2 linked regions of the Acuticoccus sp. I52.16.1 genome follow. The protein of the gene in region 2 interacts with the protein of the main gene of each other region in a pairwise test. Links are inferred from orthologs where the notes say so. Each region holds a gene or a part of one and is shown on either strand. Other genes may lie near its edges.

Region 1 (6,757 bases), 900 kb from region 2 along the record:
GGCGGTCTCCGGCCGGCCGAAATCGTCGGCGGCGTGGTAGCGGTAGAGGTGGTCGCCGCGCCGCAGCTTCTCGCCGATCCGGTCGACGGTGGAGACGAAGCGCGGGTCCAGCGGGTCGATGAAATTGACCTCGGCCATGAGGAGGAGCGAGGCGTCGAGGTCCTCGCCGCCGAAGCTCTCGACGAAGGCGCCGGCCTTCTCGTTCCACGCCTCGTCGCAGATCTTCTTGTGCACCTCGTCGGCGCGGCTGCGCCAGTGCTTCGGGTTCACGCCGAGCTGGTTGGCGATCTTGGCGAGCCGGTCGAGCGCGGCCCAGCACATCAGCGAGGACGAGGTATGGACGCGCGCGCGGGTCCGCAGCTCCCAGATGCCGGCGTCGGGCTCGTTGTGCAGCATGAAGGCGCGATCGCCGATGACCTCCAGGTGCCGGAAGTCCTCCATCGTGCCCTGGCGCATCAGACGCTTGTCGAAGAAGGCTTGGGCGGCGGCCAGCACGATGTTGCCGTAGACGTCGTGCTGATAGTGCTCGTAGGCTTGGTTGCCGACGCGCACCGGGCCCATGCCGCGGTAGCCGGGCAGTTCGGCGAACTCCTCCACCAGCGCCTGTTCCAGGCCGATGCCGAAGACGGGCTGGATGTGGTCGCCCTTGGTCAGCGCGATGACGTCGCGGATCCAGGCGAGATAGTTCTCCAGCGTCTGCATGTCGCTGAGGGCGTTGAGCGCGCGCACGACGAAGAAGGCGTCCCGCAGCCAGCAGTAGCGGTAGTCCCAGTTGCGCTCCGAGCCGGCGTGCTCGGGGATCGAGGTGGTGGCGGCGGCGACGATCGCGCCGGTTTCCTCGAAGGTGCAGAGCTTGAGGGTGATGGCGGCGCGGATCACCGCCTCCTGGTACTCCAGCGGCAGCGCCAGGCGCAGCGTCCAGGTCTTCCAGTAGGCGGCGGTCTGCTCCTGGAACTCGCGGCCGATGGAGGCGGAGCTCGCGGTCAGCGACTCGTCGGGGCCGAGGAAGAGGTTCAGCTCGCGCTCCAGGACGAAGAACGACTCGTCGCGGATGTAGGTGATCGGCGCGTCGGTGGTGAGGCGCATCGCGATGCCCTCGCCGACGAACCGCACGTGGTTGGAGCCGGAGGTGATCTGCGGCCGCTCCTTGCCCCAGTGGAAGCGCGGGCGCAGCACGATCTTGACCCGCGGCCGGCCGGTGACGGGGCGCATGCGCCGCACGATCTGCGCCGGCCGGAAGGTGCGCCCGCGCGAGGCGAAGCGGGGGCAGAAGTCGTCGATCTCGACGGTCGATCCGTCGGTCGCGATGAGCTGGGTGCGAAGGATCGCGGTGTTTTCGATGTACCACTGCTTGGAGTGGCTGAAGTCCTCGATCTGGATCGAGTATTGCCCGTCGCCTGGCTTGCCGTTGGTTCCCAGCAGCGAGTGGAAGACCGGGTCGCCGTCCGGCCGCGGCAGGCACCACCAGACGATGTTGGCCTCGTCGTCGACCAGCGCCTGCACCGAGCAGTTGCCGATCATCCCCAGCGCGAGTGTGCTCACGCGGGCACCCCCGCCAACTGGGCGAGCCAGTCGTGCACGGCGGCCACGTTCGCGAGGCGGTAGGGTGCGTCGGTCGCGCCCTCGCCCACCTTGATGCCGAAGCCGCCGACCGAGTTGGCGGCGCGAATTCCGTCTTCGTCCGTCACGTCGTCCCCAATGAAAATCGGTGTGCGGCCATGGAAGGGCGGCCGCTGCATGAATGATTGGACGGCGGCGCCCTTGTCGAACCCGCGCCGCTTGGCCTCCACCACCATCTTGCCGCAGATGAGATGGAGCGTTGCGAGGTCGGCGGTGGCTTGCTCCATCGCGTCGATCACGGTCTGCTCATGCGCCGGGTTGGCGCGGTAGTGCACCGCGAGGCCGGCGCCCTTGTCCTCCATCGAGACGCCGTCGCCCAGGAAGGGGAAGCGGGCGATCCGCTCGCGCAGCGTGTCCATCTCGGGCGGGGCGGGCTGATAGTGGATCTCGTCACCCGGTGCGGCGCGATGCTCCAGCCCGTGCATGCCGGCGGCGGCGATCGGGATACCGAGGAAGCCGTCGATATCTTCGATCTTGCGGCCGGAGACGACGGCGATGGCGCCGGACGTGCGCGCCACGATGCGCTCGATCAGCGTATGCAGGCTCGGCGCGACCACGACACCGTCGGGACGATCGGCGATCTCGACGAGGGTCCCGTCGAAGTCGAGGAACAGCGCCGGACGTTCCGGCACGGGTGGGGTCATGCGTTCCGGCTCAACGGCTTGTCGGACGACCCCCAGTGGCCGCCGCACTGCACCATGAACCTTCGGGCCTTGAGGGGCAACCGCGGAATATCGTTACAATCCTCCGGCATGGCCCCCGGGAGCGCGCGGCGAAAGTCAGGCGCAAGCCCGGCGCGTACAGGCCGACAGCGAAGGACCGACATGGACAGCCACATCCGATTCGCCCTCCACCTCTCGGGCGACGACCGCGGCACCGACATTCCCTCCGAGGACGATGTCGCCACGCTGGTGGGCCGTGCGGCCCCGCTGTGGCTGCATCTCTCCGCCGACCATCCCGACACCGCCCAGTGGGTGGCCGAGCATCTCGCCTACCTCGCCCCTCCGGTGCGCGAGGCGTTGCTCGAGCCCGAGACGCGGCCCCGCGCCCTGTGGACCGGCTCCGGCCTCCTGGTGATCCTGCACGGGATCAACATCAACGAGGGCGAGGACCCGGAGGACATGGTGCCCATCCGGCTGTGGCTCGACGAGCACCGCGTGGTCTCGCTGGCCACCTCGCGGCTGAGCGCCATCCGCCGGATCGCCGAGAACGTGCGTGCCGGCAGCGGCCCGCAGACCCCCTCGGCACTGCTCGCCGCGCTGGTGCGCGACGTGACCGACCGGATCGAGAGCCATGCGGGCGACCTGGAGGACCGGGTCGACGCGCTGGAGTCGCGCACCATCGCCGACCCCCGCGACGAGATCCGCAAGGACGTCGCCGACCAGCGGCTCGAGCTGACGGAGCTGCGCCGCTACATCCAGCCCCAGCGCGACGCTGTCGGCGCCATCGTCCACATCGCGCCGGAGATTCTGGCGGCGGAGGACCGCGCCGCGCTGCTGGAGCAGCACGACCAGCTCATGCGCGTCGCCGAGCAGCTCGAGGCGCAGCGCGAGCGGTTGCAGACCCTGCGCGACGAGCTCGGCAGCGCGCAGGCCGAGCGGCTCAACCGCAACCTCTACGTGGTCTCGGTGATCTCCTCGGTGTTCCTGCCGCTGGGGTTCCTCACGGGGCTGATGGGCGCCAACCTCGGCGGCATCCCCGGCTCGGAATCGAGCGTCGGGTTCTGGGCCTTCACGTTGGTGTTGATGCTCATCGGCGCGGGCGTTCTGGTGGTGCTGCGGATCGCGCGGATCCTGTAGCGCGGGCCCCCCGCCGCCGCCCCTCGTCAGGCGTGGGGCAGAGCGCGGCGGTCGGGCGCCTTGCACAGCTCGTAGATCACGCAGGCTTCGCACAGCGGACGGCGCGCCTTGCAGACATGCCGGCCGTGCAGGATCAGCCAGTGATGCGCCCCGCGCAGGAAGCGCTCGGGGACGATCTTCTCCAGCGCCTTCTCCACGTCGTCCGGCGTCTTCCCCGGCGCCAGGCCGAGGCGGTTGCCGATGCGGAAGATGTGCGTGTCGACCGCGATCGTCGGCTCGCCGAAGGCGACGTTGAGGACCACGTTCGCGGTCTTGCGGCCGACGCCGGGAAGCGCCTGCAGCGCCGCGCGGTCCTTCGGCACCTCGCCGCCGTGCGTGTCGATCAGCGCCTGCGACAGGGCGATCACGTTCTTGGCCTTGGTGTTGAAGAGGCCGATGGTCTTGATGAACTCGCGCAGCCGCTCCTCGCCGAGGGCGACCATCTTCCGCGGCGTGTCGGCCACGGGAAAGAGCGCGCGCGTCGCCTTGTTCACGCCGACGTCGGTCGCCTGGGCCGACAGTGCGACGGCGACCAGGAGGGTGTAGGGGTTGGTATATTCCAGCTCGGTCCGGGGCTCGGGCAGGGCGTCGGCCAGGCGCTGGAACAGGGCGTCCGCCTCGGCCTTGGTGTAACGGCTGTTCTTCAGCGTCTTCGGCTTGGCGGGGGCCTTCGCGGGCGTGGCCTTCGCGGGCGTGGCCTTCGCGGGCGTGGCCTTCGCGGGTGTGGCCTTCGCGGGTGTGGCCTTCGCGGGTGTGGCCTTCGCGGGTGTGGCCTTCGCGGGTGTGGCCTTCGCGGGTGTGGCCTTCGCCGGCTCGGCGGGCGCCTCGCCGGGGAGGCCGCCGGGCGGGTGGCCCGCTTCGGCGGCCACGACGGCCTCGGCCTTGGCCGTACGCCGCGCTGTCGCGGCGGGCTTCGTGCCGCGGCGCGCCGGGGTCTTGGCGGTGCCCGTCTTCGGGGCCGGCTTCTTCTCGCTCATCGCAGGAAAGCCTCGTCCCAGACGCGCTCGATCACCGCCGTCCAGCTGACGTGCGGCTCGGCGAGCGTGGGAGCGTCGACGCCGACCTCCTCGTCGAACAGGGCGCGATCGGCCTCGGGGAGGCGCGCGACGGCGAGCACCGTGGGGTCGCCCCACACGTCGGGGTCGGCCTTGCGGGCCTGCGCCTCCGGCGACAGCAGGAAGTTCGCCACCACCAGCGCGCCCGCCTGATCCGCCGCGTTGAACGGGATCGCCACGAAGTGGACGTTGCCGATCGACCCGCCCGCGAACGCCGCGACCCGGCTCTCGGGGGGCAGCAATCCGTCGTTCACGCCGGCCACCGCGTCGGACGGGTTGCCGGTCAGCGCCAGCAGCAGCTCGCCGTCCGCATAGAGCCGGCGCACCTCGGCGACGCCCGCCGGGAACGCCGCGCCCTTGCGCCACAGGTTCGGATGAAGCCGCTGCAACACCGGGATCAGCGTGTCCCGCACCAGCGTCTCCGCACCGTCGCCGGCGGGGGCGTAGAGGATCTCGCGGTCGGGCACGAGGTCGAGGAGGAGCTGCTTGAGGAAGGTGGTTCCGGTGAAGTTGGGCGGCTGCGGGTAGGTGAAGCGGCCGGGGTTCGCCTCGGCGAACGCGATCAGCTCGTCCAGCGAACGCGGCGGCTCGGGCGTTCGCGCGGCATCGAAGACGGTGACGAGCTGGGCGCGGCCCCATGGGCTCTCCTGCCCCTTCACCGAGACGCCGAAGTCCCTGTCGATCGCCGCGCCGTAGAGGTCCATATCGACGAGGGGGCGATTGGGAAGGGCCTCGGCCCATGGGTCCGGTCGCAGCAGGCCGTTCTCCTGCATGGCGACGAAGTTCTCGCCGTTGATCCATACGAGGTCGACGGCGCCGTCCTCGTTCTCGCCGGCGGTCTTCTCGGCCAGCACGCGGGCGACCGCCTCGGCCGTGTCGGCGAGCTTCACCTGGTTCAGCGTGACCCCGTAGCGCGCGGCCACCTCGTCGCCGACCCAGGCGATATAATCGTTGATGTGGGTTTCGCCGCCCCAGGCGTACCAGTCGACCGTCTGTCCCTCGGCCGCGGCCAGGACGGCGGGCCAGTCGGCGACGTCGGGGCCGCGCGTCTGGGCGGTGGCGGGGCCCGCGAGGGCGAGCGTCGCCGCGAGGACGGCGGGGAGGGCGAAGAGGCGCATCGGTCAGCTCTCGAAGGCGGAGCGCAGCGTGGCGACGGTCAGGATCTGGGGCAGCACGAGGGGTGCGCCGTCGGCGGGAAAGTGGACGTAGAGCGGAACGCCGGCGCGGCCGAACTCCTCGATGAACTCGGTCACCTCGGGGTCGCGCCGCGTCCAGTCCGCCTTGAGGTAGGTTACGTCGTTGCGGGTCAGTTCGTCGAGGAAATCCTCGCCCGAGAGGACGACCCGCTCGTTGACCTTGCAGGTGATGCACCACGCCGCGGTGACGTTGACGAAGACGGGCTTGCCCGCCGCGCGCAGGCTGGCGAGGCGGGCGGGTGAGTACGGCTCCTCGGCGCCTCGGTGCCCGGCGGTCAGGCCCAGCGGGCGCTCGCTCGCCGTGGCGGTCCCGGCGGTCGCGGCGGTCGCGGGCTGCAGCGCGGGCCATACCGCGACGATCGCGGCCGCCAGGCTGGCGACGGCGAGGCCCGAGGCGACGCGGTGCGAGGCGCCCGAGCCGCGCTGCGAGAGGCCGAACAGCCACGCCGCCATGGCCACGAAGACGAGCGCGGCCATCGCCGGCAGCAGCGACTCGACGCTGACCAGCTGCGCCAGCACCCAGAAGAGCCAGGCCGCCGTGAGGTAGAGCGGGAAGGCGAGCGCCTGCTTGAAGCGCACCATCCACATGCCGGGCCGCGGCAGGAGGCGGGCGGCTCCGGGGATCGCCGCCAGCACCACGAAGGGGAGCGCCAGCCCGACACCGAGCGCCGCGAAGACGCCGAGCGCGAAGAGCGGCGAGGCGACCAGCGCCGCCCCCATCGCCGGGGCCATGAAGGGGGCGGTGCAGGGCGTGGCCACCACCGCCGCGAGGAGCCCGGTGGAGAAGGCCGAGGCCGGACCGCTGCCGCCGCGTCCGCCGAGCCGGGTGAGCGTGGCGCCGATCTCGAACACGCCCGAAAGGTTGAGGCCGAAGGCGAACAGGACCAGCGTCATCGCCGCGACGAAGGCCGGGCTCTGCAACTGGAAGCCCCAGCCGACCGCCTCGCCCCCCGCCCGCAGTGCCAGCATCACCGCCGCGACGACCGCGAGGCTGACGAGGACGCCGGCCATGTAGGCCGCGCCGACCCCGGCGCGACGCCGCAAGGGT
Region 2 (6,729 bases):
CGGGGGTGACGGTGACGGCGGGGGTATCGAGCGTGGTGCCGTTTACGGAGACGCGTCCCTCGGCGATCATGGCCTCGGCATCGCGGCGCGAGGCGACCCCGGCGCGAGCCATCACCTTGGCGACACGGTCGCCTTTGGGCATACCGGCGTCGGGATCGCTGGCCTCTGGGGGGGACGTGTCGGACATCGTCGAACCTTCGTGACGTTCATGGAGCATGCGCTCGCCGAAGCCCGGATGGCGGCGGCGCGCGGCGAGGTGCCGGTGGGGGCGGTGGTGGTCAAGGACGGTGCGGTCCTGTCCTCGGCCGGCAATCGCACCCTTGCCGACCTCGACCCCACCGCACATGCCGAAATCGTCGCACTCAGAGCGGCCGCGCGGATCCTCGGATCCGAGCGACTCCCTGGGTGCGATCTTTACGTGACATTGGAGCCCTGCGCCATGTGTGCCGCAGCGATCAGTTTCGCAAGGATCCGAAGACTGTATTTTGGCGCGCTCGATCCGAAAGGCGGAGCGGTGGAGAGCGGGCCTTGCCTCTACACCCAACCGACCGTGCACCACAAGCCCGAAGTGTACGGCGGATTCGCGGCGACGGAGGCGGGGGCGCTGCTGGCGGCGTTCTTCCGGGCGCGGCGGGGGGCGGCGGGCGGCGCCTGAGGGGAGGGGCGGGCCGGGCCGTGGCGGCCGGGCCCTCGAGGTCGGGCGGCGGTCAGAGCGCGGGGGCACCCTCGGGAGCGGGCTCGGCACCGCGGCGGCGGGACGCGGCGCGCTTGCCGGCGCGTCCGGCGCGTGCGGCGGCGGATTTGTGCGCGGATTTAGGCGCGGCCTCGGGCCTCGTTGCCTCGGGCGCGGCGGGATTGGCCGCGGCGGACTTGGGTGCGGCGGACTTGGGCGAGCCTGACTTGGGCGAGCCTGACTTGGGCTTGGTGCGGCGAGGCGGCTCGGCGCGGCGGGGGGGCTCGGCGGGCGCCGGCTCGGGCCTCGCGGCGGCGGCTTCGGCAAGCGGGGCGGCGGGGCGCGGCCGGGTCGCCCTGGCGACGGCGGCCTCGCCGAGGGTCATGAGGCGCTCGGCGCGCAGCTCGCTCTCGGCGCGGAGCCAGTGGTCGGCGTCGCGACCGGCGGGGCGGCCGGTCTCCTCCCAGATCGCGTAGGCGCGCTGGGCGATGCGCGCGGTGTCGATACCATCGATCATTGCGTCGTTCCCTGACATGTGGTCGCCCGGCCCGGGCGGCTCGTCACGGCGCCACCTCGGGCTCCTGGGCACGGACCAATGGTGACGGAAATTGGCAAACAAATGTTTACCATCGCCGTGCCGCGCGGGTGCCGGGGCGGCGCGGATGGCTCCTGCGGCCGGGCCGGGCGGGCGGCGCCGAGACGCGGGCGGGCGTGAGGCGGCAGGCGTGCGGCGGGCGGGCGTGAGGCGGCGATTGGGCGTGCGGGTGCGATCCCTCGGAAGGGTTGGGGAGGGGCCGGGCGCGCGGAGAACGGCGCAATGGAGTTTTGGAGAGCCGCTCGCCGCGCGCCCGCCGTTCGGCTGCTGGTCCGGCGGGGGCTTTCGGCCCTGCGGCGGCGGTGTGCCGCGCGCGCTCGGCGACACGTCGCCCGTCCTCGGCGGAGCGGTGCCCGGGGATCGAACCCTGCACTTACACGCGAGGTAGGGGGCTCGGCGCCGTCCGACCCGTCGTCCCGCCGGAAGGATCCGGGCTCGTTACGCCCTCGCCCCTCCGGCGACCGAAGCACCCGATCCCTGTCGGCCGGTCCGGACAGGCCTCCCCGGTGTCGAGTGCGGGGGGATGGTACGGTGCGGCGGTGGGGGCGGGGATAAGGTTTAGGCGGCCTCGAGCTCGAGGCGCACGTCGAGCACGATGTCGTCGTTGATGATTGTGCGGGAATTAAAGAAATCAACGCTCCCACGATCGCCTTCGCGGAGAGTATCTCTATTAAAACCTGTTACTTTCATTTTCCGCACGAAATTGGCCGAATGGATCGATTGCTCAAATTGACCTGCGCGGCCACTCAGACGTTGAGCGCCGCCTCATAAATTGCAACGCCAGCGAGAGTATCCGCTCCCAGCTTCCCCCGCGCCCCCAGCACTTCGATCCCCACGATCCGGTCGGTATCGTCGTAGTCGAAGACCACGCCCGGGCGGACCTCTTCGCTCTCCAGCACGCGGGCGCTGGACAGGGTGATGTAGGCGGCATCGGCCTCGGGGTCGTAGGTGATCGTCGGCTTCATAAGCGCCTCCTGGCATTACGGTCGAAGAATACCGTAATTATCTCTACCACGTCAGCCTGCGGCCGGCAGACGACTCTCAGAACGCGGTTGCCGTGGGCCGCGATCCGCGCATAACGGCGTTCGAGCGTGGCGTCTTCCGGGTCCGGCTCGACGTATATGGGGCGTTCGACGGCGGATTCGATCCAGTCGAGCTGAATACCGCGGCGCGCGAGCTCGTCGCGGGCATGTTTGGTGAAGCTATACCTCAGCTATCCACCTTCAACGCCGCAATAAACGCCTCCTGCGGGATCTCGACCTTGCCGAATTGGCGCATCTTCTTCTTGCCCGCCTTTTGCTTTTCGAGGAGCTTGCGTTTGCGGGTGGCGTCGCCGCCGTAGCACTTGGCGGTCACGTCCTTGCGTAGGGCGCGGATGGTCTCGCGGGCGATGATGCGGCCGCCGATCGCGGCCTGGATCGGGATGACGAACATGTGCTGCGGGATCAGCTCTTTCAGCTTTTCGCACATGGCGCGGCCGCGGCGCTCCGCCTGGCTGCGGTGCACCAGCATCGCCAGCGCGTCGACCGGCTCGGCGTTGACGAGGATGTTCATCCGCACGAGGTCGCCCTCGCGGTACGCGTCGAGCTGATAGTCGAACGAGGCGTAGCCCTTCGAGACGCTCTTCAGACGGTCGTAGAAGTCGAACACCACCTCGTTGAGCGGCAGCTCGTACGTCGCCATCGCGCGGCTGCCGACGTAGCTGAGCTCCTTCTGGATGCCGCGGCGCTCCTGGCAGAGCTTGAGGATGCCGCCGAGATACTCGTCCGGCGTCAGGATGGTCGCCTTGATCCACGGCTCGGCGATGGCGTCGATCTCGGTCGGGTCGGGCATGTCGACCGGGTTGTGCAGCTCCTTCATCTCGCCGGTGGAGAGGTGGAGCTGGTAGACCACCGACGGCGCGGTGGCGATGAGGTCGAGGTTGAACTCGCGCTCCAGCCGCTCCTGGATGATTTCCAGGTGCAACAGGCCCAGGAAGCCGCAGCGGAAGCCGAAACCGAGCGCGGCGGAGGTCTCCATCTCGTAGGAGAAGCTGGCGTCGTTGAGGCGCAGCTTGCCCATGGCGGCGCGCAGGCCCTCGAAGTCGTTGGCGTCGACCGGGAAGAGGCCGCAGAAGACTACCGGGATGGCGGGGCGGAAGCCGGGCAGCGGCTCGGCGGCGGGGCGCTTGTCCTCGGTGATGGTGTCGCCGACGCGGGTGTCGGCCACCTCCTTGATGCCGGCGATGAGGAAGCCGATCTCGCCCGGCCCCAGCTCGTCCACCTCGAGGAGCTTGGGGGTGAAGACGCCCACCTTGTCGACCCCGTACTTGGCGCCGGTGCGCATCATGCGGATGGTCTGACCCTTCTTGAGGTGCCCATCGATCATGCGCACGAGGGTGACGACGCCGAGATACTGGTCGAACCAGGAATCGATCAGCATCGCCTTGAGGGGGGCGCCGGGGTTGCCCTTGGGGGCGGGCAGGCGCTTGACGATCGCCTCCAGCACCTCGGGGATGCCGAGGCCGGTCTTGGCGGAGATCGGGATCGCCTCGGACGCGTCGATGCCGATGACCTCCTCGATCTGCTCGCGGATGCGCTCCGGCTCGGCGGCGGGGAGGTCGACCTTGTTGAGGACGGGGACGATCTCGTGGTCGTTGTCGATCGCCTGGTAGACGTTGGCGAGGGTCTGCGCCTCGACGCCCTGGGACGCGTCGACCACCAGGAGGGAGCCTTCGCAGGCGGCGAGCGAGCGGTTGACCTCGTAGGCGAAGTCGACGTGGCCGGGCGTGTCGATCAGGTTGAGCTTGTACTCCTTGCCGTCGGACGCCTTGTAGATGAGGCGGACGGTCTGCGCCTTGATGGTGATGCCGCGCTCGCGCTCGATGTCCATCGAGTCGAGCATCTGCTCTTTCATCTCGCGCTGGGTGACGGAGCCGGTGGCCTGGATCAGGCGGTCGGCCAGCGTCGACTTGCCATGGTCGATGTGCGCGACGATGGAGAAGTTGCGCACATTGGCGATGGTCTCGGACGCACCGGCTGATGCGGCGCTCGCGGGGGCATTGGTGTCGACGGGGGCGATGTCATCCATGGGGCCTATTTAGCAGCGCGCCACGCCCCCGAAAAGCGACGCTTCGCCTCCAGGTGGCATGCATGGGGCGCGGGTGCGGGGCGGCGGCGGGCGGCTTCCATAGCCGAGAGTCTAATTCTCGCACCACAGGCTGCAGGTTGCGCGTTTATTTCGTCAAGATTGTATGATGAGCTGGCGAAGCCATGGCCGAAACCGGCCCGGCGTCTCATGTCCTGGCGTGCGCCGGAGTCACCAACAGCCCGCCGATCCGGCCGGGCGCCAATCAACGAGGCCGTGGCACACAGGAGGAAACTGTGATGCCTATGATGACCGATGTCGGCCGTACCGCCCTGATGGCGGGTGCGGCGCTCTTCATGCTGTCGGCCGCGCCCGCTTTGGCGCAGCAGGACCCGCCGGCCCCCGCCGCGATCGACAATCCGCCCCCTGCCGACGGCCCCCTCGCCGGCCGGCCGGAGACGCCGGGCGCCCAGCGCCTCGCCCCCCTCTCCTCCCCGCCCTTCGCCACCGAGGAGGCGGACCTGCCGCTCGCCAAGATCGTCGTGCCGGACGGGTTCGAGGTCGAGGTCTATGCCGCGGGGATCAAGGACGCCCGCACCGTTCGCGTCGGCGAGAACGCGGTGTTCGTGTCCAACTGGCAGGGCAACAAGATCTGGGTGATCACCGAGGAGAACGGTGAGCGCACCGCCGAGGTGCTCTACGACGGGCTCGACTGGCCCAACGGAATCGCGCTGCACGACGGCACGCTCTACGTCGCCGAGCACAAGACCATCTCCAAGGTCGACGCCATCGAGAGCCACCTCAAGGATCCGCCGCCGCTGGAGACGATCTACGACGACCTCGGCGACCCGCGGCCGCACGGCTGGCGCTTCCTCGACGTCGGCCCCGACGACAAGCTGTATGTTTCCAACAGCGCCCCCTGCAACATCTGCATGTTGGACGAGGGCTTCGGCGAGATCCGCAAGATCAACCTCGACGGGTCGGGCGCGGAGCCGGTTCTGCGGGGCATGCGCAACACCGTCGGCTTCGACTTCCATCCCGGCAACGGGCATCTCTATTTCACCGACAACAACCGCGACTGGCTGTCGGAGGACCTGCCCAACGGCGAGCTGAACCGGATGACCGAGCCGGGCAAGCAGCACTTCGGCTTCCCCTTCTGCCACCAGGGCGACCTCGCCGACCCGGAATTCGGCTGGGGCTATGATTGTGCCGACTTCGAGCCGCCGGTCGCCAAGCTGGGCCCGCACGTCGCCCCGCTGGGGATGCGCTTCTATACCGGCTCGTCGTTCCCGCAGAAGTACCAGGGCGCGATCTTCGTCGCCCGCCACGGCCCGTGGAACCGCACCAAGAAGATCGGTGCCGACATCCTCGCCGTCTTCCTCGACGAGAACGGCGACGTCACCGGGATGGAGCCCTTCCTCTCCGGCCTGATCGAGAACAACGAGTATATCGGCCGCCCGGTCGACGTCGAGCAGATGGCGGACGGCTCGCTGCTCGTCACCGACGACTGGAACGGCGCGGTCTACCGCGTGTCCTACACCGGCGACTGAGCGGCCGGGCGGGGGCGGTCCGCCGCCCCCGCCTGCGCCGACGGCCGGCCTCCCCTCTCGAACGACGGACCGACGATGCGGACCTTGACGACGATCGCGCTGGCGCTGGGGCTCGCGAGCCCCGCGGCGGCGGACCTGAAATTTTTCCCCGAACGCCAGGAGACCTGCGTCGCCTGCCACGGCGAGAACGGCGTCTCCGAGATCCCGGAGGTCCCCTCGCTGGCGGGGCAGCCGGACTATTATGCCCTCCTCCAGCTGGTGGAGTTCCGCGAAGGCAACCGCGATTCGCCCGAGATGGCGGCCACCGTGGACGGCATGACCAACGACGACCTGAAGGCCGCGGCCGCCTTCGTCGGCAGCCTGCCGCCGGCGCCCGCCCCCGGCCCCGGCGACCCGGCGCAAATGAAGGCCGGCTCCGCCCTCTCCGCCCAGCACGGCTGCGCCCGCTGCCACGGCGCCGAATACCGCGGCGGACAGCAGATCCCGGCCCTGCGGAACCAGCGGGCGGACTACATCGTCAAGGCGTTGCAGGACTACCGGGCCGAGCGGCGCATCGGCGAGCGGGCCGCCATGGTCGAGGTCGCCGCCGAGCTGAGCGACGCCGAGATGGCCGACCTCGCGCATTATTTCGCGCATCAGCCCTGAGCCGGCGCCGGCGGACGGGGCCGCTGGCCTTGCGGCGATATGGTGCTAGACGTCCTCGAGGCCGGGGCACACGGCAGGGAAGGAAACGCATATGGACAATCCGCGCTGGACGCAGCGGCCGGACGGAGCGAACTGGGGCGACTTCAGCCCCGACGACCAGCTCGGGCGGCTCAACCTCATCACCGCCGAGAAGGTGCGCC

Evidence for each region. The genes of interacting proteins can lie anywhere in the genome.
Region 1: the proteins of lepA (region 2) and MRB58_RS13100 interact in binary tests that used the Escherichia coli proteins (3 or more experiments, as listed by UniProt). The link is inferred for Acuticoccus sp. I52.16.1 from one-to-one orthologs.

What each region holds. Positions count from the first base shown.
Region 1 is NZ_CP094828.1:2,890,203-2,896,959, forward strand. The notes cover bases 1,482-4,431. They hold MRB58_RS13100 (zinc transporter ZntB), read left to right. Parts: upstream 1,482-2,444; coding sequence 2,445-3,419; downstream 3,420-4,431. Other genes in these bases: MRB58_RS13090 (glycoside hydrolase family 15 protein), read right to left, coding at 1,482-1,542; otsB (trehalose-phosphatase), read right to left, coding at 1,539-2,264; nth (endonuclease III), read right to left, coding at 3,446-4,431. Outside these bases: more of MRB58_RS13090, read right to left, coding at 1-1,481; more of nth, read right to left, coding at 4,432-4,435; MRB58_RS13110 (ABC transporter substrate-binding protein), read right to left, coding at 4,432-5,631; MRB58_RS13115 (protein-disulfide reductase DsbD), read right to left, coding at 5,635-6,757. UniProt on the Escherichia coli protein: Zinc transporter. Acts as a Zn(2+):proton symporter, which likely mediates zinc ion uptake. Purified ZntB reconstituted in liposomes also binds and transports Cd(2+), Ni(2+) and Co(2+).
Region 2 is NZ_CP094828.1:1,989,064-1,995,792, forward strand. What follows is about bases 1,908-4,829. They hold lepA (translation elongation factor 4), read right to left. Parts: upstream 4,338-4,829; coding sequence 2,478-4,337; downstream 1,908-2,477. Other genes in these bases: MRB58_RS08885 (DUF2283 domain-containing protein), read right to left, coding at 2,015-2,233; MRB58_RS24930 (DUF4258 domain-containing protein), read right to left, coding at 2,230-2,481; MRB58_RS08895 (PQQ-dependent sugar dehydrogenase), read left to right, coding at 4,634-4,829. In the rest of the region: MRB58_RS08870 (pseudouridine synthase), read right to left, coding at 1-187; MRB58_RS08875 (nucleoside deaminase), read left to right, coding at 209-655; MRB58_RS08880 (DUF2934 domain-containing protein), read right to left, coding at 708-1,190; more of MRB58_RS08895, read left to right, coding at 4,830-5,884; MRB58_RS08900 (c-type cytochrome), read left to right, coding at 5,960-6,529; MRB58_RS08905 (cyclase family protein), read left to right, coding at 6,621-6,729. UniProt on the Escherichia coli protein: Required for accurate and efficient protein synthesis under certain stress conditions. May act as a fidelity factor of the translation reaction, by catalyzing a one-codon backward translocation of tRNAs on improperly translocated ribosomes.